DNA from 4 places in the Spirillospora sp. CA-142024 genome. Region 4 is predicted to be linked to each of the others. Evidence: riboswitches for the same ligand, from Rfam matches in the RefSeq annotation. Region 4 holds a riboswitch; each other region holds the start of a gene.
What was found. Region 4 has a riboswitch for cyclic di-AMP ahead of ACQPZP_RS09225 (NlpC/P60 family protein). Riboswitches for the same ligand answer to the same signal wherever they lie in the genome.

Region 1 (4,818 bases), 1.3 Mb from region 4:
AAGCCGACCAGGGCCCAGGCCCAGAAGAAGCTCGACAAGCTCAACGACCTGATGGACCAGAAGGTCGAGCAGTACAACCAGAACATGGAGAAGCTCAAGGTCGCCAAGAAGAAGCTCGACGCGGCGACCAAGGCGAGCAAGCAGGAGCAGGCGACCTTCGAGGAGCAGCGCTCCGCGATCGCCAAGATGGCGGCCGCCGCCTACAAGAACGGCGACTCGACGGACGTGACGGGTTTCGTCGGCAGCAACGACCCGCAGGCGATCCTGGACCAGGCCGCCGTCTTCTCCCACCTGTCTCAGGAGCGCAGCTCCCAGCTCACCCAGTTCCTCGCGACCGCCCAGCGGCTCCGCCGCGAGCAGGCCCAGGCCAAGACCGCCTACAACGAGGTGAAGTCGAAGCAGGGCGACCTGAAGAAGCAGAAGCAGGAGCTCGACAAGCAGGTCGCCAAGCAGAAGGCTCTGGTGGGCCGGCTCGGCGGCGGGACGCCCAGCGGCTCGGGCCCCACCGGCGGCAGCTACAACGGCCCGGCCAGCGGCCCGGCCCGTGTGGCGCTCAACTTCGCCTTCGCCCAGAAGGGCAAGCCGTACGAGTACGGCGCCACCGGCCCGAGCACCTACGACTGCTCCGGCCTGACGATGAAGGCGTGGGCCGCCGCGGGCGTCAACATCACCCGCACCACCAACTCCCAGTTCGCGGCCACCAAGCGGGTCGACAAGGCGGACCTTCAGCCCGGCGACCTGGTGTTCTTCAGCGGCCTCGGCCACGTCGGCATGTACATCGGCAACGGGCAGATGATCCACGCCCCGCACACCGGCGACGTCGTGAAGATCTCGTCCGTCGACGGCCACGGCAGCTACTACGGCGCCGGGCGTCCCTGACGCTCACCGCGGCCCCGCGCGGGGCTTCCATCGACAACGGACCGGGCTTGACCTGGTCCGTTGTTGATTTTGGGGGGGTTTGCCTTCTGTTGGGGCTTTGGTACCTTGTCACCACTCACGGCGCTCTCCATGCGCCATGGTCCCGCGGCGCCCACCAGGCGCTTCGGTCACACGCGGCGCATCCAGCGGCCGCGTGACGGCGGCGCGAGCCACGCGCCGCTCCCCCCGAGGACGGTGCGATCCACGTGCCGTCCCGCGGCACCGGAGAGTGCCGCACGGGTCTGCACGCAGACCCATGGCCGGCCCGGCCCACCGTGCGCACGCCCGCAGCGTGCATGGCGCTGAGAGCGCTGCCACGGCGGCGATCACGGGTCAGGCCCCGGACGGGCCCCGGGACTGGGAGCCGTCCGCACACAACACAGGCGCCGCTCTTTCGCACGCGGGAGACAGGTCCCGCGCCGGGCCCCATCTCGCCCCCAGGATCGCAGCGGCAGCGCCGAGTCCGCCTCAGCGCGGAACCGGGGACCCACATCGGCCGGAGTCCGGGGAACCTCCCTGGACGGGTGGTTCCGGCACCCGGGGTGAATCGGTGCGTCTCTCCCGGCCCCGTTCCGGTGAGAGCCCGCCGTAGGGCCACTTCCACGCCCGAACCCGTCAGCTAACCCGGTAGGCGTCTGGAAGAAGCGAAGGAGTGAATTCCGCAGCGTTACCTGGGCGTGGCCGCCCATCGTGCGGCCACGCCCCACCACCCCCTGCGCTCCGCGGGCGCCCCCGCCCGCCGAGCCCCCCATCCGAACCGGCGTGCCCCGTGCACGTCACCGCCGAGTCCGCGGACCGTCCTGCGCGCATGCGCGGCGGGCGCGGAGCCGGGGACCCACTGTGTCCTTTTTCGGGGTGAATCGGCCTGTCCGCGGGCCGTAGGGCGCCTTCCATGCCCGAACCCGTCAGCTAACCCGGTAGGCGGCATGGAAGCCGAGGAGAACCCCCCGTGCCACGCACGCACCGCAAGAAGCTCCCGGGCAAGCACCGGAAGCCGCACTCCCTGTCCATCACGTGGCGGACGACCGGCGGCGTCATCGTCGGCGCCGCCGTGCTCGGCACCGCCGCCGCGACCGCGCAGGCGTCGGTCCTGCCGTTCGGTTCCGGCCCCGCGGCGTCCGCGGCGGCCGACCTGACCGCCGGGAAGAAGACGCACGGCGGCTCGTCCAAGAGCTCGTCCGAGAGCACGTCCAAGGACGGGCCCAGGACGTCCCGCGGCAAGGACGCGCCGAGAGGCCGGCCGAAGAAGCCGTCCGGGAGGTCGTCGAAGTCGCGCCCCACCGCCGCGCAGGCCATCGAGCTCGCCCGGTCCCAGGTGGGCGTCGGAGAGGACGGCGGCGGCGAGACCAAGTTCCAGAAGTGGTACATGGGCACCTCCCGGGCGCGGCAGACGCTCGCGCGCGACGGCGGCTCCCTCAGCGGCTACAGCGACGCGAACTGGTGCGACATGTTCGTCTCCTGGGTCGGCGACCAGATCGGCTTCAGCGACCAGATCGGCAGCGACGCCTGGACGATCGCGCACGCGCGCTGGTTCCAGGACAACGGCCGCTGGGGGACCGAGCCGAAGCCCGGCGCGATCGTCTTCTATGCCTGGGACGGCGGCAAGTCCGTCGACGACATCCGGCACGTCGGCATGGTGATCAAGAAGGTGGACGACGGCACCGTCGAGACCGTCGAGGGCAACACCGGCAACGCCGTCAAGATCAAGGAACGCCCGACCGGAGACGTCGTCGGCTACGGCTACCCCGACTACAAGCCGTGATGCCGCCGCCTCCCCCGCCGGCTGCATAGGATCGCGCCCATGAAGGACGGTCCCGGGCAGGACGGCTCTGTGCAGGACGCCCCCGTTCCGGACGACGCCGTGCCGGACGACGCGGCGCTGGAAAACGCCGTGCCGGACGGTGGGCAGGACGGCCCCGTGACGCGGCGCAGGGTGCTCGCCCTGGGCGCGGGCGGGGCCGCCGTGCTGCTCGCCGGAGGCGCCGCCCTGCTCGGCTCGCGGTCCGCCGGGAGCGGGACCGCGTCTGCGGGCGCGTCCGGCGCCCGCACCTCCCGGGCCGCGGGGACGATCAGCCCGGAGGGGGCCGCCACCGTCCTCGCCAACCGGGCCCGCGCCGTCCGGAACGGCGACCGCATGGCGTTCCTCGCCACGGTGGGCGACGCCCCTCCCGCCTTCCAGGACGCCCAGTCCCGCATGTACGACAACCTCCGGAAGCTTCCGCTGGAGGGCTGGCAGGAACGGCTTCTCGCCACCCAGGCCATGGACGGGAAGAGCGCCGTCGTCCGCGTCGAGATGCGCTACCGGCTGCATGGCTTCGACAAGGGCTATGTGGGCCGCACCCGTTACCTCACGCTGACCCCGCGCGCCGGGACCTGGACGATCGCCGGCGACGGGACCTCCCACGGGCTCACCGACGACGCCGACATCTGGGACGCCGGCCCCCTGACCGTAGTCAGGGGGCGCGCCGGCCTCGTCATCGGCGACGCCGCCGGACTCGACGGCATCGCCGCGCGGCTGGACGCCGCCGTCCCGGTCGTCACGGGCGTCGTCGGGAAGGGTTGGGCGCAGCGGGTCGTCGCGCTCGTCCCCGCCGACGCGAGCCTCGCCTCCGCGCTCGCCGGCCCCGGGCAAAGCCTCGGCGAGATCGCCGCGCTCGCCACCGTCGCGCCGCCGGCGCGGTCCGCGGGAGGAGGATCCCCCGCACCCTCCGGGGCGCCTTCGGCCGCGGGCGGCCGCGGCGAGGACCGCGTCATCATCTCCCCCGGCACGTTCGGCCGCCTCAACGAGCTCGGCCGCGACGTCGTCCTGACGCACGAGCTCACCCACGTCGCCACGGGCGGCGCCCGGGACCGGCGGACCCCGCTGTGGCTGATCGAGGGCTTCGCGGACTATGTCGGCTACCGGCGCGTCAAGATCGGCGTCCGGTCCGCGGCGGGCGAGCTGCACCGCGAGGTCGCCGCCGGGCGGGTGCCGTCCGCGCTCCCGGCCGCCGCCGAGTTCGCCGGCGGCTCCCCGCGCCTCTCCCAGGCGTACCAGGAGGCATGGCTCGCCTGCCGGATGGTGGCCGACCGGTACGGTGAGGCGACGCTCGTGCGGCTGTACCGGGCCGCCGGGCGCGTCCCGGAGGCCACCGCGCTGCGCGACGTGCTGGGCCTCACCCGGGACCGCTTCACCGCCATGTGGCGTGACTATGTGAAGAAGGAGCTCGGATGAGCGAGACGGAGGCCGGCCAGAGCCGCGCCGACACCACGGCGCGGGCGCCGTCCGGGCCGGACCGGACACGGCGGCCCCGGATCGCCGCCGCCCTCTCCGCCGCCGTGCTCTTCGCCGGGGTCGCGGCCGTCCTGGCCCTGACCACCCCGTGGAACCCGCTGCCCGGGCACGTCCCCGGCGGGCATGTGAAGGCCGACCCCGCCCTGGACTTCACCCCCGCCGAGATCGCCCGCTCCAAAGCGTTCGACTCGGCCGTCAACCCGCCCGCCTACGCGGGACTCGCCGTCGGCCTCGTGCTCATCCTCGTCCTCGGCCTCACCCCGCTGGGCGCCCGTCTCCTGGGCTGGGTCACCGCCCGCCCCCGCCCCCGGTGGCTCCGCGTCATCGTCGCCTCGCTGGCGCTGACCACGCTGCTGCGCATCGCCGGACTGCCGTTCGACATCTGGAGCGAGTCGGTGCTGCGCCGGTACGGGCTCTCGACGCAGAGCTGGCCCGCATGGCTTGTGGACCAGCTGAAGTCCCTCGGCGTCACCTGGGTGATGTACGCGATCGCGCTGCTGCTCCTCTACGCCCTCGTCCGCCGCTTCCCGCGCTACTGGTGGACCGGCGCCGCCGCGGGCGGGTTCGTCCTCGTCGTCCTCGTCTCGTTCATCTACCCGATCGCCGTCGAGCCGCTGTTCAACAAG
Region 2 (4,818 bases), 1.8 Mb from region 4:
CAGGTTGAGGCAGGCGTGCCGGTCCAGCAGGTCGTCGCTGTCGAGGAACATCACGTACCGGCCGGCCGAGACCTCGATCCCGGTGTTGCGGGGGCGGCCGCAGCCGCCGGAGTTGACCGGAAGGTGGACGGCCCGGACCCGTCCCGGGTGGGCCGCGGCCAGCCGGTCGGCGATCTCGCCCGTGCCGTCGGTGCTGGCGTCGTCCACGACGATCGTCTCGACGCCGCCCAGCGACTGCGCCAGCGTCGAGGCGATCGCCCGGGGGAGCCTCCGCGCGTCGTTGTAGGCGATCACCACCACACTGACATCCGGGCGCACCTGGGCATCCCCTTTCGCAGACCGCCGCGTGCCAGTGATTCCTTTCCAGGAACGACCGGCTGAGGTCCAAGGGGGATCAAAAGCTGTCAATGCTTGGCATTACCCGCCTTCACGGAAGCACTGGGCACATCCCCCTGGAACGCCTGAAGGCGCCCGGCCGGGGGGCCGGGCGCCTTCGGGGGCGTGCATGGGTCAGCGCGCGTAGTCGGGGTAGCCGTACCCCACGACCTGGGACTTCTCGCGCACCTTATTGTGGACGGCGTTGCCGGTGTTGCCCTCGACGGTGCGGATGGTGCCGTCGCCGTTGTCCTTCACGACGATGCCGACGTGGTCGATGTCACCGATGCTGCCGTCGGAGCCGTCCTGCCAGTCGTAGAACACGACCGCGCCGGGCTTGGCGGTGTGCCCCCAGCGGCCGTGGTCCTTGAACCAGGTGGCGTGCTGGACGGTGTAGGCGTCCCAGCCCATGTTCTTGACGCCGGTCTGCGCGCCGAGCCACGACACGAACATGTTGCACCACTGGGCGCCGTTGTAGTCGCGGACGGGGAAGCCGCCGTCGCGCTTCGCGGTGGCCTTGGCGTGCGGGGTCGAGATGTACCACTTGTGGTACTTCGTGTCGCCGCTCTTGTTCTCGCGGACGCCGACCTGCTTCTCCGCCAGCTTGATCACTTCGGCGGGCTTGACCGCGTGCGGGGGCACCTTCCAGCCCTCACGGCGAGCCTCGGTCGCCGCGGAGACGGTCTTGGTCTTCGCGGACTGGTGCGAGACACCGCTCTTCTGGACGACCGCGGCCGCCTGGGCGGGGGTCTCCGCGGCGGCCGAGCCGCCGGTGAGGGGGTTGAACATTGCGAGCCCGACCGCCCCGGCCAGGACCGCGCCGGCGGCGACGCCGACGGCCTTGTCCTCGTGCGAGAAGCGGTTGAGCGAAAGTCGATTGAAACGACCGGTCATGCAGGGAATCTCCTTGTCTTCCATGACGCCTACCGGGTTAGCTGACGGATTCGGGCATGGAAGCAGCCCTACGGCGCGGCTCTCGGGCGCGCCGATTCACCCCTGGAACCTGGGTCCCCGGCTCCGTCCGGTCGTGTCGACCGGGACGGACTCGGCCTCGCACCGCGGGGGCGGTGCTCATGTTCGGATGTATCTCAGTGACTGATCTTGATGAGGGTGCGCGCATCGTCTGGCGCGCATCGCGTGCGGATTCCGCTCCGCGATCCTCGGCCGCCCTTGGAACGACCGGCGGCAACGCATGGGACGCGCTGCGCGGCAACGCGTGGAACGCGCTGCGTGATTCGGATAGAAGGTACCAACCTTCTCAAGAAAAGCAAACCAGGCATAAAACAGTGTTGTGCCTGCTCAAAGCCCTTCCAAGGAACCACCAACACCGGACGGGCACCGCATCTTCCCGATCTTTCTCGAAGTGCGCCTCAGCCCTTTGCCGGCGGGCCTTACCGGCCTTCCGGGAAAAGGTAAAGAACGTAAAGTCGGCGCCAGACGGGCGTGCGCGGGGCGGTGCCCGCCGGGCACCCGCGCCCCACGGAGTGAGTCCTAAGTCACACGGTGCGATCTTCGCAGGTCAAGGATGCCCTTCGTCACCGAGGGCGCCCGGCCGTCACTCCACGTAGAGAGCGAAGAGGGTGGTGTCGTCCGCCGCCCGGTCGTGCTCCATCCGCGCCAGCACCTCGTCCAGCACCAGCTCGGGGCGCGGCGCGCAGTCCCGCAGGATCCCGGTGAGGCGGACGATCCGCTCGTCCAGGTCAGCGTCCCTGCGCTCCACCAGGCCGTCGGTGTACAGGAAGAGCATGTCGCCCGGGTGCAGGGTCGTGGTGATCGTCGTGTACTCCCAGCCCGGCATGGCGCCGAGCATGGGGTCGCGGACGACCTCCAGCAGCGTCGCCCGCCCGTCCCGGACCAGGATCGGCGGCGGATGACCCGCGCACGTCCACTCCAGGACGTGCCGCGACGGGTCGTAGTGGGCGACCACGGCGGTCCCGGTGGCGGGCGGGTCCATGTTGCCGACCAGCTCGTTCAGCCAGCCCACCAGCCGCCCCGCCGGCTCCCCTGTGCAGGCGAGGCCGAGCAGGCCGTTGCGGGTCCGCGCCATCGCGGCCGCCGCGGGCAGCCCGTGCCCGGCCGCGTCCCCGATGGCGAACATCGCCCGGCCGTCCCGCAGCGTTCGGGTGGCGAACCAGTCGCCGCCGATGCGGGCCGTGCTCTCCGCCGCCAGGCTGCGCAGCGCGGTGACCAGGCCCGGCAGCCGCTCAACCTCGTCCTCGTCCGGCAGGATCGCGCGCCGCAGGGTGACCGCCACGCGCCGCTCCTGCGCCGTCCGCGCCTGCTGCCGCAGCATCTGCCGCCGGGTCTCGGCCAGCGCCCGCTCCACCCCGCGCCGCCGGGTGATGTCCTGCGAGACGATGTTGATCGAGATCGGCAGCCCGGACTCGCCGAGCACCGGCTCGGCGAAGACCCACAGATGCCGCGGCGTCCCGTCCTTGCCGATCACGCGGTGCTCGGCCTCCACCGGTTCGCGGCGCGAGAACATCGTCTGGACGGCTTCCTCGACCAGCGGAAGGTCGTCGTCCGCCACCACCTTCGGCAGATCGTGCGGCATCGGCGGCACCTCGTCCGGGGCCAGGCCGTAGTTGGCCAGCATCTGCGGCGTCCAGTCGGCCTCCCCGGTGGCGAGGTCCCACTCGCCGAACCCGATCAGTGCGAGCCGCTCGACCCGCTCCAGCCGCCTGGTGACCCGGTCCTCGGCGAAGTGGTACCGCCAGCTCACGCAGACGCCGGTCGGCACCGGGACGCAGCGCACGCTCATCCGGGACGAGCGGGACAGGCCTCGCTGGGCGGTCGAGTACAGGAACGAGGAACGTTCCAAATGCGTCCCGGACTCCAGCACCTCGACGTACTCGTCGAACAGGCCGCTGAGCGCCGCCCCCGGATCCGTCCGCAGCAGCCGCAGCCCGGTGAGCTCCTCCCGGCCGCGCCCGAACATGTCCTTGGCGACGCCGTTGAGGTCGGCGTAGAGGAAGTCCGCCACATTGCCGTCCGGCCCTCGGACCGGCACCAGGTGCGCAGCGGAGTCGAGCGTCCCGTCCAGGACCGCCTTCGCGACCGAATCGGCGGGCAGCCCCTCAAGGAGCTCCGCGTCACCCGCGGTGTCCTCGGCCGTCACCCGGCGCAGAACGTCCTCGGCATCGGACAGGACGGCCTGGGGCTCCTCCGCGCCGTCCTCCGCACGCGGCGCCCGGCGGCCCGCCACCACGGCCCCCATCGGGCCGCCGCCCCCGTCCTTGACCAGCAGGGCAGCCGCCTCGGCCAGCTCAATGTCCATGTCGCGCGCGAGCCAGATCAGGTGCTGCAGGGCCTCCCCGGGCGGGACGCCGAGCCGCCGGGCCAGCATGACCCGCGCCTCGGCCAGCACCGCGCGGTCGTGCGCGGCGCCCCGCAAGTCCTGAAGGTCCGCACCGGGCTGGGCGCCCTCCGCTTCCGACAACCCTGTCCCCCGTTCGGCGTCACTGCCCTGGGAGAAAAAGCTACATACGTCAGCGAAGGACTATTCGCCCATATCCTGGTAAACAGTCCAGAACTTTGCCCGGGTTTTCCCTTCGCGTCCGAACTCGACGGGTTCTAGTGACCGTCCCAGTAGGCAACCCTGCCCCGCCCTGTGACGCCCGTCACGATGCCCGGCAGACCTGCCTCGTCAACGTCGTGATCCGCGCCGCCGCCGCCCCGAACGACGTCCCCGCCGGATGCAGGGTGAGCACCGCCACGATCTTGTCCCCCACGATGCCCGTCGTGTGCAGCACGGGCCGTCCGATCCCCAGATCAGGCCGCCACGCCACACCCCGCGCCCCGCCACCGCGGCACGGCTCCGCCGGAACCTCCCCGAACCCCGACCACCCCTGCTTGACGGCCCACGGCCGCTTCACCGCCCGCGGGATCCCGAACGTCTGGTCGAACCCGTCCGTCCCGCACGGCGTCGACTTCCGCAACTGCTCCAGCACGAACTCCCGCTGCGCCTTCGGCGCCTCGTCCAGCAGATACCGGTACGTCTTCACGACGTCCCGCGCACTGAGCGCCGTATACCCCCAGAACCCCGGCTTCTCCGCAGGCGGCGGCGCCGTCTCCGAAAGCCCCACCTTCCGGACCATCCGCTCGATGATCGCCTTCTGCCCGCCCCGGCGCCAGAACTCCGTGGCCGCCTTGTCGTCACTCGACCGCAGCATCGGCACGAGCAACACCCGATCCGCCGCCGACACCGCATGCCGATCCAGATAGTCCAGCGCGATGAGGATCTTCACCACCGACGCCGACCGGAACGTCTGCCGCGGCCGCCGCTCCACCACCACCCGCCCGGCCTTCCGGTCGAACACCACATACGAGGCCAGCACCCCGGCCGGCACCCGCACGACCGGCCTCTTCGACGGCGTCGCCGACGGGGACCTCGAAACCTCCGGAACCGAGCCCCGCGGCTCAGGACTCCCGCCCACCGACCGA
Region 3 (4,818 bases), 320 kb from region 4:
CCACGTGGGACAGCCGGGACAGCGACCCGTCGGCGAGGTCGGCGAGGTCGCCCATCCGGATCGTGCGCTCCCGGCTCATCGACAGGGCGGACAGCACCTGGTACTCGAAGTGGCTGATGCCGGCGTCTCGCTGCAACTGCCGGTCGAGGGCGGCCGGCAGCCTGATCACCACGCTGACCAGTCCCAGCCAGGCCTGCATCTCCTCGTCGGTCAGCCAGCGGGGCTCCTGGGACGCGTCCATGCCCCGACTCTAAGCCGGGTCACCCCGGCGTTCACCAGGCGGTGGGTTTGTCCGGTGTGTGGAGCCAGACCCTGAAGAACGCGCCGAGGTCCTGCCCGGAGACCTGCTCGGCCAGTGCCTCGAAGTCCTCGGTGGAGGCGTTGCCGTACTTCTTGGTCGCCACCCAGGTGCGGACCAGCCGCAGGAACCGCTCGTCACCGATCTTGTGGCGGAGCGCCTGGAGCGTCATCGCGCCGCGGAAGTACATCGCGCGGTGGAACATCTGGTCGCGGGTGGGGTCGGCGATCACGACGTCCCAGAACGGGGGCCGGTCCGGCTGGATGGGCGGCGGGTCGTCGTAGGACTGCTGGAAGGCGAGCTGCGCGGACTGGCCGCCGTGCCGCTCGGCCCAGTACCACTCGACCCACTTCGCGAAGCCCTCGTTCAGCCAGACGTCCTTCCAGCGGCGCACGGAGACGCTGTCGCCGAACCACTGGTGGCTGATCTCGTGGGCCACGCCCTTCTCGACAGGCGGGCTCTGGTAGGTCGGCCGTGTCTGGGTCTCCAGCGCGTTCTCGAGGTTCAGCGGCGGGCCGGAGTCGTTCTCGACGATGGACCCGGTGCTCGTGAACGGGTAGGCGCCGAAGTAGCCGGGCAGTTCGTCGGTCACCCGCGTGGTGTGGCGCGGAGTGTCGAGCGAGTTGGGGTCCGACGCCACCTCCGGGTCGACCGCGTCGAGCTGCGGGACGCCCGTGCCTGTCGTGGTCGTGGAGACGTTGAACCGCCCGATCGAGTTGGTCACCAGGTACGTCGCCATCGGGCGGTCCTCTCGCCACAGGAAGGTGTCCTTGCCGCCGGCGGTCCGCTGCCGGAGGAGGCGGCCGTTGGAGATCGCCTTGAGGCCGTGCGGCACGGTCGTCTCGACCGTGAACAGCGCCTTGTCGGTCGGATGGTCGTTGGCCGGGAACCAGGTGGACGCCCCGTCGGGTTCGCCCATGACCGTGGCGCCGTCCTTGGTGGCCAGGAACCCGTACGGCAGGTCGAAGACGACCGGGCCGCTCAGCGGCCGGGGCACACCGTCGTACCGGACGGTCACGCTGAACGACCTCAGCTTCCGCAGCCCTCTCCGCGGCGTGATCTCCAGTTCACGCTCGCCCGTGCGCTCGAACGAAGCCTTGTGGCCGTTCACGCGCACCGACCGGACGATCATCTTGTAGAAGTCGAGGTTGAACCGGGACAGGTTCTGGGTGGCGGTGGCCGTGATCGTCGTCGTGCCGGTGAGCCGGTCGGTGCCGGGGTCGTACGCGGTCTTCAGGTGGTACCGCTCGACGTCGTACCCGCCGTTGCCGAGGTCGGGGAAGTAGGAGTCGCCGAGGCCGGGTGAACCGGGCTCGTACCGGACGTCGGCCGCCGCCGCGGGCGCGAACAGCCCGAGCGTCGTCGCGCCTGCCGCGGCCACCGCCAGCGGAAGCCGGTGCGCGGACCTGGGAATCGCCATCGGATGCCCTCTCCGTCGATGTCGGACGATCACCTTGGGGCGATCTATACAAGATCATTACCGCGCCGGGCGGGAAATGTCGATCATGCTTCGGTCGGCGCCCGGCCGGACACCAACGCGCTGAGCTGGGCGGTTCGTGATTTTGGGGGAGTTTGCCTTCCTTTGGTGGTCCATGTAGCTTGTCGTCCCATCAAGGTGCTCGCCAGGCACTTCCGTGTTATGTGTCCCACGGGGCACGAACGCCTCATCCGGCACCGCCGGCCGTCCATGCGCACGCCACGCGTGCAGGTCTGAGCGCACGCCCGCAGGTGTTCCCATAACGCGGCCCCGACGCGGCCGCGCACCCATACCCATCAGCGCCGCTCTTTCGCGCACGGGACACCGGTCCCGTGGACGGGCCCAGCGCCCACGGATCGCAGCGGCGAACGCCGAGTCCGCCATCGCGCGGAGCCGGGGACCCAGCGTGCCGGACTCCAGGCAGTCCCGCACCGGGGTGAATCGGCCTGCTCCCAGGCCGTAGGGCGACTTCCACGTCCGAACCCGTCAGCTAACCCGGTAGGCGGCTTGGAAGAAGGAGTCCCCCTTGAAAGGCAAGCACAGCAAGAGCCGCAGACCTCTGCGTCTGAACCCCGGCGCCACCGGCGCCCTCGTGGGCCTCGCCTTCGTGGGCGTGGCGGCGACGACGGCGGCGCACGCGTCGATCCTGTCGTCCGGTTCGGACGGCGGCGACAAGGTGACCGCCGCCGTGGCGACGCTTCCCGTGAAGCGGACGCACTCCAAGAAGGCGGCGCACGCATCGAGCGACAGCCGCGCCGACGCGAAGGCCTCGGATGATTCGGGGAGCAGCCGCTCCAAAGTGATAGCCCGGGCCAAGACCTGGCACCCGCACACCGACCAGAGGGTCCCTTACAGCCAGACGAGCACTCACAACGGATACCGCACCGACTGCTCGGGCTTCGTGTCAATGGCGCTGGGCCTTTCCAAGCCCGGCCTCAACACCGTCGGGCTGGCGGCATCGAGGTACACCGAGCGCATCAAGATGTCCGAGCTCAAGAAGGGCGACCTCGTGATGGACGCGCTCGGGACCAACACCACCCGGCACGTGGTCATCTTCGAGAAGTGGACCGACAGCAAGCACACGTCCTACTGGGCGTACGAGCAGCGTGGCCACTACGGCACCGACCACCGCACGCGCGACTACGGCCTGTCCGACAGCGAGTACAAGGCGTACCGGCCGACGAACCTCTGAGGAGACGGTGAGACACGCCCGGCCGAGACCTCCCGGCCGGGCGTTCTCCCATGCCGTCCTCGCCGCGCACATGAAAGGCGTGAAAGGTGAGGGCGCGGGCGTATGGAGTCCGTCAAGACGGGATCGGCGGCCGCCGGGCCGGGGTTGTCTCGATGAGCCGTCGCCGAATGGGCGAGGCTCGGGCTGGAAGGATGGGGAGCATGGCCAGGGGGCAGCTCCGCGTCTACCTGGGGGCCGCCCCCGGTGTCGGGAAGACGTACGCGATGCTCTCGGAGGCGCGGCGGCGGTGCGAGCGGGGCACCGACGTGGTCGTGGGATATGTCGAGACGCATGACCGGCCGCGTACCGAGGCGCTGCTGGACGGGCTGGAGGTCGTCCCGCGCCGGAGGCTGACCTACCGGGAGACGGAGTTCACCGAGCTGGACACGGCCGCGGTGATCGCCCGCGCCCCGGCGGTCGTCCTCGTGGACGAGCTGGCGCACACGAACGTCCCCGGCGGCGGGCATGCCAAGCGGTGGCAGGACGTCGACGACATCCTGGACGCCGGCATCGACGTCATCTCGACCCTGAACATCCAGCATCTGGAGTCGGTCAACGACGTCGTGGAGCAGATCACCGGGGTCGCGCAGCGGGAGACGGTGCCCGACGAGGTGGTCCGCCGCGCCGGCCAGGTGGAGCTCGTCGACATGGCGCCGGAGGCGCTGCGCCGGCGGATGGCGCACGGCAACGTCTACCGGCCGGAGAAGGTCGACGCGGCGCTGTCCAACTACTTCCGGGTCGGCAACCTGACGGCGCTGCGGGAGCTGGCGCTGCTGTGGCTGGCCGGCAAGGTGGACGAACAGCTCGACCGGTACCGCGCCGACCACGGCATCGCCGGGACGTGGGAGGCGCGCGAGCGGATCGTCGTCGCGCTGACCGGCGGCCCCGAGGGCGCCACGCTGCTGCGCCGGGCCACCCGCATCGCCGCCCGGTCGAAGGGCTCGGACCTGCTCGCCGTCCACGTGGCGCACGGGGACGGCCTGACCGGGGCGCGGCCGAAGGACCTGGCCCGGCAGCGGCAGATCGTGGAGGGCCTCGGCGGCACCTACCACCAGGTCGTCGGCGACGACGTGCCGCGGGCGCTGCTGGACTTCGCGCGCGGCGTGAACGCGACCCAGCTCGTCCTCGGGGTGTCGCGGCGCGGCCGGTTCGCGCAGCTGCTGCGCCCGGGCATCGGGGTGACGACGACGGCGCGGTCCGGCTCGATCGACGTGCACATGGTCACGCACGACCAGGCGCGGCGGGGGGTGCCGCGGCCCGGGCGGGAGCAGGGGGTGTCGGTGAGCCGCCGGCTCAGCGGATTCCTGCTCGCCCTGTTCGGGCTGCCGCTGCTGACGTACGGGCTGCTGGCGGCGCGCCCGGCGATCACGCTGCCGTCCGACATCCTGTTCTTCCTGGCAGCGGTCGTCGCGATCGCGCTGGTGGGCGGCATGTGGCCCGCGCTTTTCACGGCGGTCGCCGGGTTCCTGCTTCTCAACTGGTTCTTCACGCCGCCGGTGCACGAGCTGACCATCGCCGAGCAGGACAACCTGATCGCGCTGGCGGTGTTCGTCCTGGTCGGGGTCGGGGTCAGCATCGTGGTGGACCGTGCCGCGCGAAGGTCGCGGGAGGCGGCGAGGCTCGGCGCGGAGGCGGAGGTGCTTTCCACGCTGGCCGGCGACGTCATGCGCGGTGAGCACGCGCTGGACGCGGTGCTGCGCCGGCTCCGCGAGACGTTCGGGCTCACCTCGGTCACATTGCTGGAACGTCCCGCGGCGGACGAGGGCTGGCGGATCGTCGCGACCGTCGGCGGCCGCCCCTGCGCCACGCCCG
Region 4 (4,818 bases):
CACCTGGGCACGCTCGCCCGGCGGATGCGCCTGCTCGGCCTGGACACCGCCTACCACAACGACATGGACGACCCGGCGCTGGTCGTCCAGGCCAACGAGGAACGCCGCGTCCTGCTCACTCAGGACCGCGGGCTGCTCCGCCGCCGCGCGCTGTGGTTCGGCGCGTACGTCCGCGGCTCCCGGCCGGACGACCAGCTCCGCGACCTGCTCGACCGTTTCGCCCCCGTCCTGAGCCCGTGGACGCGCTGCACCGCCTGCAACGGCGAACTGGTGCCGGTCGACAAAGAGGAGATCGAACGGCACCTCGAAGCGGGCACCCGCCGCAGCTACGACGTCTACGGCCGCTGCGCCGACTGCGGGCAGGTGTACTGGCGCGGCGCGCACGGCGACCACCTGGAGGAGATCGTCCGGGAGTCGACGCGGCTGGTCGACGCCATTCGGGGTAACGATCGGACAAGGGCCGCCGTGACGGAGGGGAGCTGATCGCGATCGATCTCGTGGTCGTGGGCGCGGCGATCATCTCGGCCGGGCGGCTGCTGGGCGCGCAGCGGGCCGAGCCGCCGCACATGGCGGGCGGCTGGGAGCTGCCCGGTGGAAAGGTCGATCCGGGCGAGTCGGACGAGGACGCCCTGGTCCGCGAGTGCCACGAGGAACTCGCCGTCAAGGTGCGCCTGGGCCGCCGCGTCGGCGGCGACTGGCGGCTGAGCGACCGCGCCCTCCTGCGCGTCTGGACCGCCGAGATCGTCGAAGGCGAGCCGCAGGCCCTGGAACACCTGGCCCTGCGCTGGCTGGCCCCGCACGAGGCCTACGACGTCGACTGGCTTCCGGGCGACCGTCCCGTCATCGGCGCCCTCGTCCGCGAGGGCCTCTTAGGAGGATGAATACAAGGGCCTCCCGCCGCGCCGCGGGAGGCCCCTGTACGTCTCGGGGCGGTGGCGTCAGGTGATGCGGTTGGCGCCGGCGAAGTCGGAGCGGTCGGAAAGATTGGAGATCTTCACCACATCGCCGGTCTGCGGGGCGTGCAGGAACTTGCCGTCACCGAGGTAGATGCCCATGTGGTGCAGGTTGCTGCCGAAGTACACCAGGTCGCCGGAGCGCAGCTCGCCGCGCGAGACCTTCGTGCCCAGCGCGAAGAGGTCGCCGGTGTAGTGCGGCAGGCCGGACTTGCCGACCTGCGCGTAGGCCCAGACGACGAGACCGGAGCAGTCGAAGCTGCTCGGCCCGGCGGCGGCCCACACGTACGGGCTGCCGAGCTTGGTGAGCGCCTTGCGGGCCATCTTCGCGGGCAGCCCGGAGCCCTTCACGGTCGCGGTGAGGCCGGTGCGCGGGTCGCTGACGTGGGTGGTGGTCAGCTTGTCGAGCCGCTTCATCACCTCGGCGACCTTGGCCTTGGCGGCCCCGCGGGCCTGCTTGGCGTCGTCCCACGCCTTCTTGAGCTGGGCGGTCTTGGCCTCCGCGGTGCGCTGCGCGGCGTCGGCCTGCGCGATCTGCTTCTTCAGCGCGAGGACGGCGGCCGCCTGGTTCTGCGCGAGGTAGGCGCGGTCGGACAGCCCGTCCGCCGATCCGCCGGAACCGAAGAGCACGTCCGGACCGCCGGCCATGTAGTTCGCCGCGGCCATCCGGCCGAGCTGCTCGCGGGCCGGCTCGGCCAGGGTGCGCAGGCGCTGCGCCTCCGCGGTGGCGGCCTGCTGCGCCTTCTTGGCCTTGCCGAAGTCGACGCGCGCCTTGTTGAACTTCTCGGTGAGGATCTCGGCTTCCTCGTTCAGCGCGTCCAGGGTCTTGCGCAGGCCCTTCTCCGTCGTCGGGGTCGGGCTGGGCGACGACGCGGCGGCGAGCCGGAACGGCTGCGCGGCGTGTGCGGTGACGGGCGGGGCGGCGCCGAGGCCGGCCAGGAGCATGGTGACGATGGCGGCGGGCGCAAGGCGGCGCCGCCGGCGAAGATCCGGAGCCAAGCCGGTGTTCTCCTCTCCTCGTACGCCTACCGGGTTAGCTGACGGGTTCGGGCCAGGAGTCGCCCTACGACGTGCGTCGATTCACCCCAGGGGTTTGGGTCCCCGGTTCTCCCGCGATCGGGAGATTCGGCGTTCCGGCCGCAGCCCCGGGGGGAGGGGCTCCGGACGACCGGATCACGGGCAGATTACAAAGGATGAGCAAAGTTGGCCAATCGGGGCTCCTGTGAGAGCTGGTGCGAACGACGCGTAAAGGGTGGTACGCACCGCCGAGTAGAATGGATCGGTGCCGCGCGTCTGCGGCGACTCCCGAACTCTCACGCAAGGCGAACCCGCATGCCCATCTCCACGCGCGACGACCTCCGGAACGTCGCGATCGTCGCCCACGTCGACCACGGCAAGACGACGCTGGTCGACGCCATGCTCTGGCAGTCCGGGGCCTTCCGCGAGAACCAGGACGTCGACGACCGGGTGCTCGACTCCAACGATCTTGAACGCGAGAAGGGGATCACCATTCTCGCGAAGAACACCGCCGTCAAGCACAACGGGCTGACGATCAACATCATCGACACCCCCGGCCACGCCGACTTCGGCGGCGAGGTCGAGCGCGGGCTGTCCATGGTGGACGGCGTCGTCCTGCTGGTGGACGCGAGCGAGGGCCCGCTCCCGCAGACCCGGTTCGTGCTCCGCAAGGCGCTCGGCGCGCGGCTGCCGGTGATCCTGGTCGTGAACAAGACCGACCGTCCCGACGCCCGCATCGACGAGGTCGTGGACGAGACGTACGAGCTGTTCATGGACCTCGACGCCGACGAGGACCAGATCGACTTCCCGATCGTGTACGCGTCCGGCCGTGCCGGGCGGGCCTCGCTCGGCAAGCCCGCCGACGGGGCCATGCCGGACAGTGATGACCTGGAGCCGCTGTTCAAGGTCATCACCGAGACGATCCCGGCGCCGTCCTACGACCCGGACGCGCCCCTCCAGGCGCACGTGACGAACCTCGACGCCTCCAGCTACCTCGGCCGCATCGCGCTGTGCCGGGTGCACGCCGGCACGATCAAGAAGGGCCAGCAGGTCGCCTGGTGCCGGCACGACGGCAGCGTCGAGCGGGTGAGGATCACCGAGCTGCTGATGACCGAGGCGCTCGCCCGCAAGCCGGCCGACGAGGCCGGGCCGGGCGACATCATCGCGATCGCCGGCATCCCCGACATCATGATCGGTGACACCATCGCCGACGCCGAGGACCCGCGCCCGCTGCCGCTGATCACGGTGGACGAGCCGGCGATCTCGATGACGATCGGCACCAACACCGGGCCGATGGCCGGCCGCGAGAAGGGCACCAAGGTCACCGCCCGCATGGTCAAGGACCGGCTCGACCGCGAGCTGGTCGGCAACGTGTCGATCCGGGTGCTCCCGACCGAGCGTCCCGACGCCTGGGAGGTGCAGGGCCGCGGCGAGCTGGCCCTGGCGATCCTGGTCGAGAACATGCGCCGCGAGGGCTACGAGCTGACCGTCGGCAAGCCGCAGGTCGTCGCCAAGGACATCGACGGCAAGCGGCACGAGCCGGTCGAGCGGCTCACCGTCGACATCCCCGAGGAGCACCTCGGCGCCGTCACGCAGCTGATGGCGGTCCGCAAGGGCCGCATGGAGCACATGACGAACCACGGCACCGGCTGGATCCGGATGGAGTTCCTCGTCCCGGCCCGCGGCCTGATCGGGTTCCGCACCGAGTTCATGACCGAGACGCGCGGCACCGGCATGGCGCACCACGTCTTCGAGGACTACGAGCCCTGGTTCGGCGAGCTGCGCACCCGCCCGTCCGGGTCGCTGGTCGCCGACCGCTCCGGCGCCGCCACCGCGTACGCGATCACGAACCTGCAGGAGCGCGGGACGTTCTTCGTCGGCCCGACCACCGAGGTGTACGAGGGCATGATCGTCGGGGAGAACTCCCGTTCCGACGACATGGACGTCAACATCACCAAGGAGAAGAAGCTCACGAACATGCGCTCCTCCACCGGTGACGAGCTGGAGCGGCTCACCCCGCCCCGGAACCTGTCGCTTGAGGAGGCGCTGGAGTTCTGCCGCGAGGACGAGTGCGTCGAGGTCACCCCGACCGCCGTCCGCATCCGCAAGGTCGTCCTGGACGCCAAGGAGCGCGAGCGCACGCGCGCCCGCACCAAGCGGGCCGGCTGACCCGGAGAAGACCAGGCGTTACGGCGGACCGACGTTACGGCTGACCGCGGCGGACCGAGCTTTCCGGCCGACCGAGCGCCGAAGGGGACGGGGGCCGTCCGGTACCGGGCGGCCCCCGTTCGCATGTCCGGACCATGAAAAGACGGCGGCCCCGGGGATCGGATCCCCGGGGCCGCCGTTCGCCGTGGCCTGCCGTCAGGCCAGCTGGATGGTCCCGGTCACGTCGGCGGCCAGGCGGAGCTGGTCGCCGTCGCGGAGCGGGGCCTCCACACCGCGGGGGAGCCGCTCGCCGTTGACGAACGTCCCGTTGGTCGAACCCTCGTCGCGCACCCACGCCGTCCCGGACGGGTCGAGCCACACCGTCGAGTGACGCCGCGACACGTTGTCGTACTGCGTGAACGTGGCAGCCACCGGCGACTGGCCCGCGTCGCGGCCGAGCACCAGGTGCTGCCCGACGGAGACCTTGAGCTCACCCGTCGGGAACTGCACGCGCAGGACGGGCGTGCCCTTCTGCGGCAGCGGGCGCAGGCACGAGTCGCACTGCGCGGCGCCCGGGTTGGCCAGCACCGCCTCGCAGTACGGGCACATGAACGCCGTGCTGTCGGGCGCGGCCGGGCGCGGCTGGTTCTGCTCGTGCGGCAGCAGCGTCGCCTCACGCCCGTGCGGCGGCAGCGGAGGC

Region 1: linked by a shared signal. The riboswitch ahead of ACQPZP_RS15390 (CHAP domain-containing protein) and the one ahead of ACQPZP_RS09225 (NlpC/P60 family protein) in region 4 are both predicted to bind cyclic di-AMP.
Region 2: linked by a shared signal. The riboswitch ahead of ACQPZP_RS18075 (CHAP domain-containing protein) and the one ahead of ACQPZP_RS09225 (NlpC/P60 family protein) in region 4 are both predicted to bind cyclic di-AMP.
Region 3: linked by a shared signal. The riboswitch ahead of ACQPZP_RS07730 (NlpC/P60 family protein) and the one ahead of ACQPZP_RS09225 (NlpC/P60 family protein) in region 4 are both predicted to bind cyclic di-AMP.

What each region holds. Positions count from the first base shown of each region.
Region 1 covers NZ_CP192077.1:3,163,748-3,168,565, reverse strand. The annotation lists gene ACQPZP_RS15395 (NlpC/P60 family protein) at 1-879, shown strand, start outside; cyclic di-AMP (ydaO/yuaA leader) riboswitch at 1,364-1,567, shown strand; cyclic di-AMP (ydaO/yuaA leader) riboswitch at 1,689-1,858, shown strand; gene ACQPZP_RS15390 (CHAP domain-containing protein) at 1,868-2,680, shown strand; gene ACQPZP_RS15385 (hypothetical protein) at 2,720-4,132, shown strand; gene ACQPZP_RS15380 (M48 family metallopeptidase) at 4,129-4,818, shown strand, end outside.
Region 2 covers NZ_CP192077.1:3,730,833-3,735,650, reverse strand. The annotation lists gene ACQPZP_RS18080 (bifunctional glycosyltransferase/CDP-glycerol:glycerophosphate glycerophosphotransferase) at 1-318, opposite strand, end outside; gene ACQPZP_RS18075 (CHAP domain-containing protein) at 511-1,269, opposite strand; cyclic di-AMP (ydaO/yuaA leader) riboswitch at 1,281-1,436, opposite strand; gene ACQPZP_RS18070 (PP2C family protein-serine/threonine phosphatase) at 1,931-3,814, opposite strand; gene ACQPZP_RS18065 (hypothetical protein) at 3,996-4,730, opposite strand.
Region 3 covers NZ_CP192077.1:1,577,433-1,582,250, reverse strand. The annotation lists gene ACQPZP_RS07740 (MarR family winged helix-turn-helix transcriptional regulator) at 1-241, opposite strand, end outside; gene ACQPZP_RS07735 (M1 family metallopeptidase) at 273-1,718, opposite strand; cyclic di-AMP (ydaO/yuaA leader) riboswitch at 2,135-2,296, shown strand; gene ACQPZP_RS07730 (NlpC/P60 family protein) at 2,302-2,967, shown strand; partial or broken gene ACQPZP_RS07725 (DUF4118 domain-containing protein) at 3,168-4,818, shown strand, end outside.
Region 4 covers NZ_CP192077.1:1,900,243-1,905,060, forward strand. The annotation lists gene ACQPZP_RS09215 (Mut7-C RNAse domain-containing protein) at 1-483, shown strand, start outside; gene ACQPZP_RS09220 ((deoxy)nucleoside triphosphate pyrophosphohydrolase) at 489-881, shown strand; gene ACQPZP_RS09225 (NlpC/P60 family protein) at 939-1,952, opposite strand; cyclic di-AMP (ydaO/yuaA leader) riboswitch at 1,960-2,094, opposite strand; gene typA (translational GTPase TypA) at 2,286-4,139, shown strand; gene ACQPZP_RS09235 (FHA domain-containing protein) at 4,335-4,727, opposite strand; gene ACQPZP_RS09240 (hypothetical protein) at 4,773-4,818, shown strand, end outside.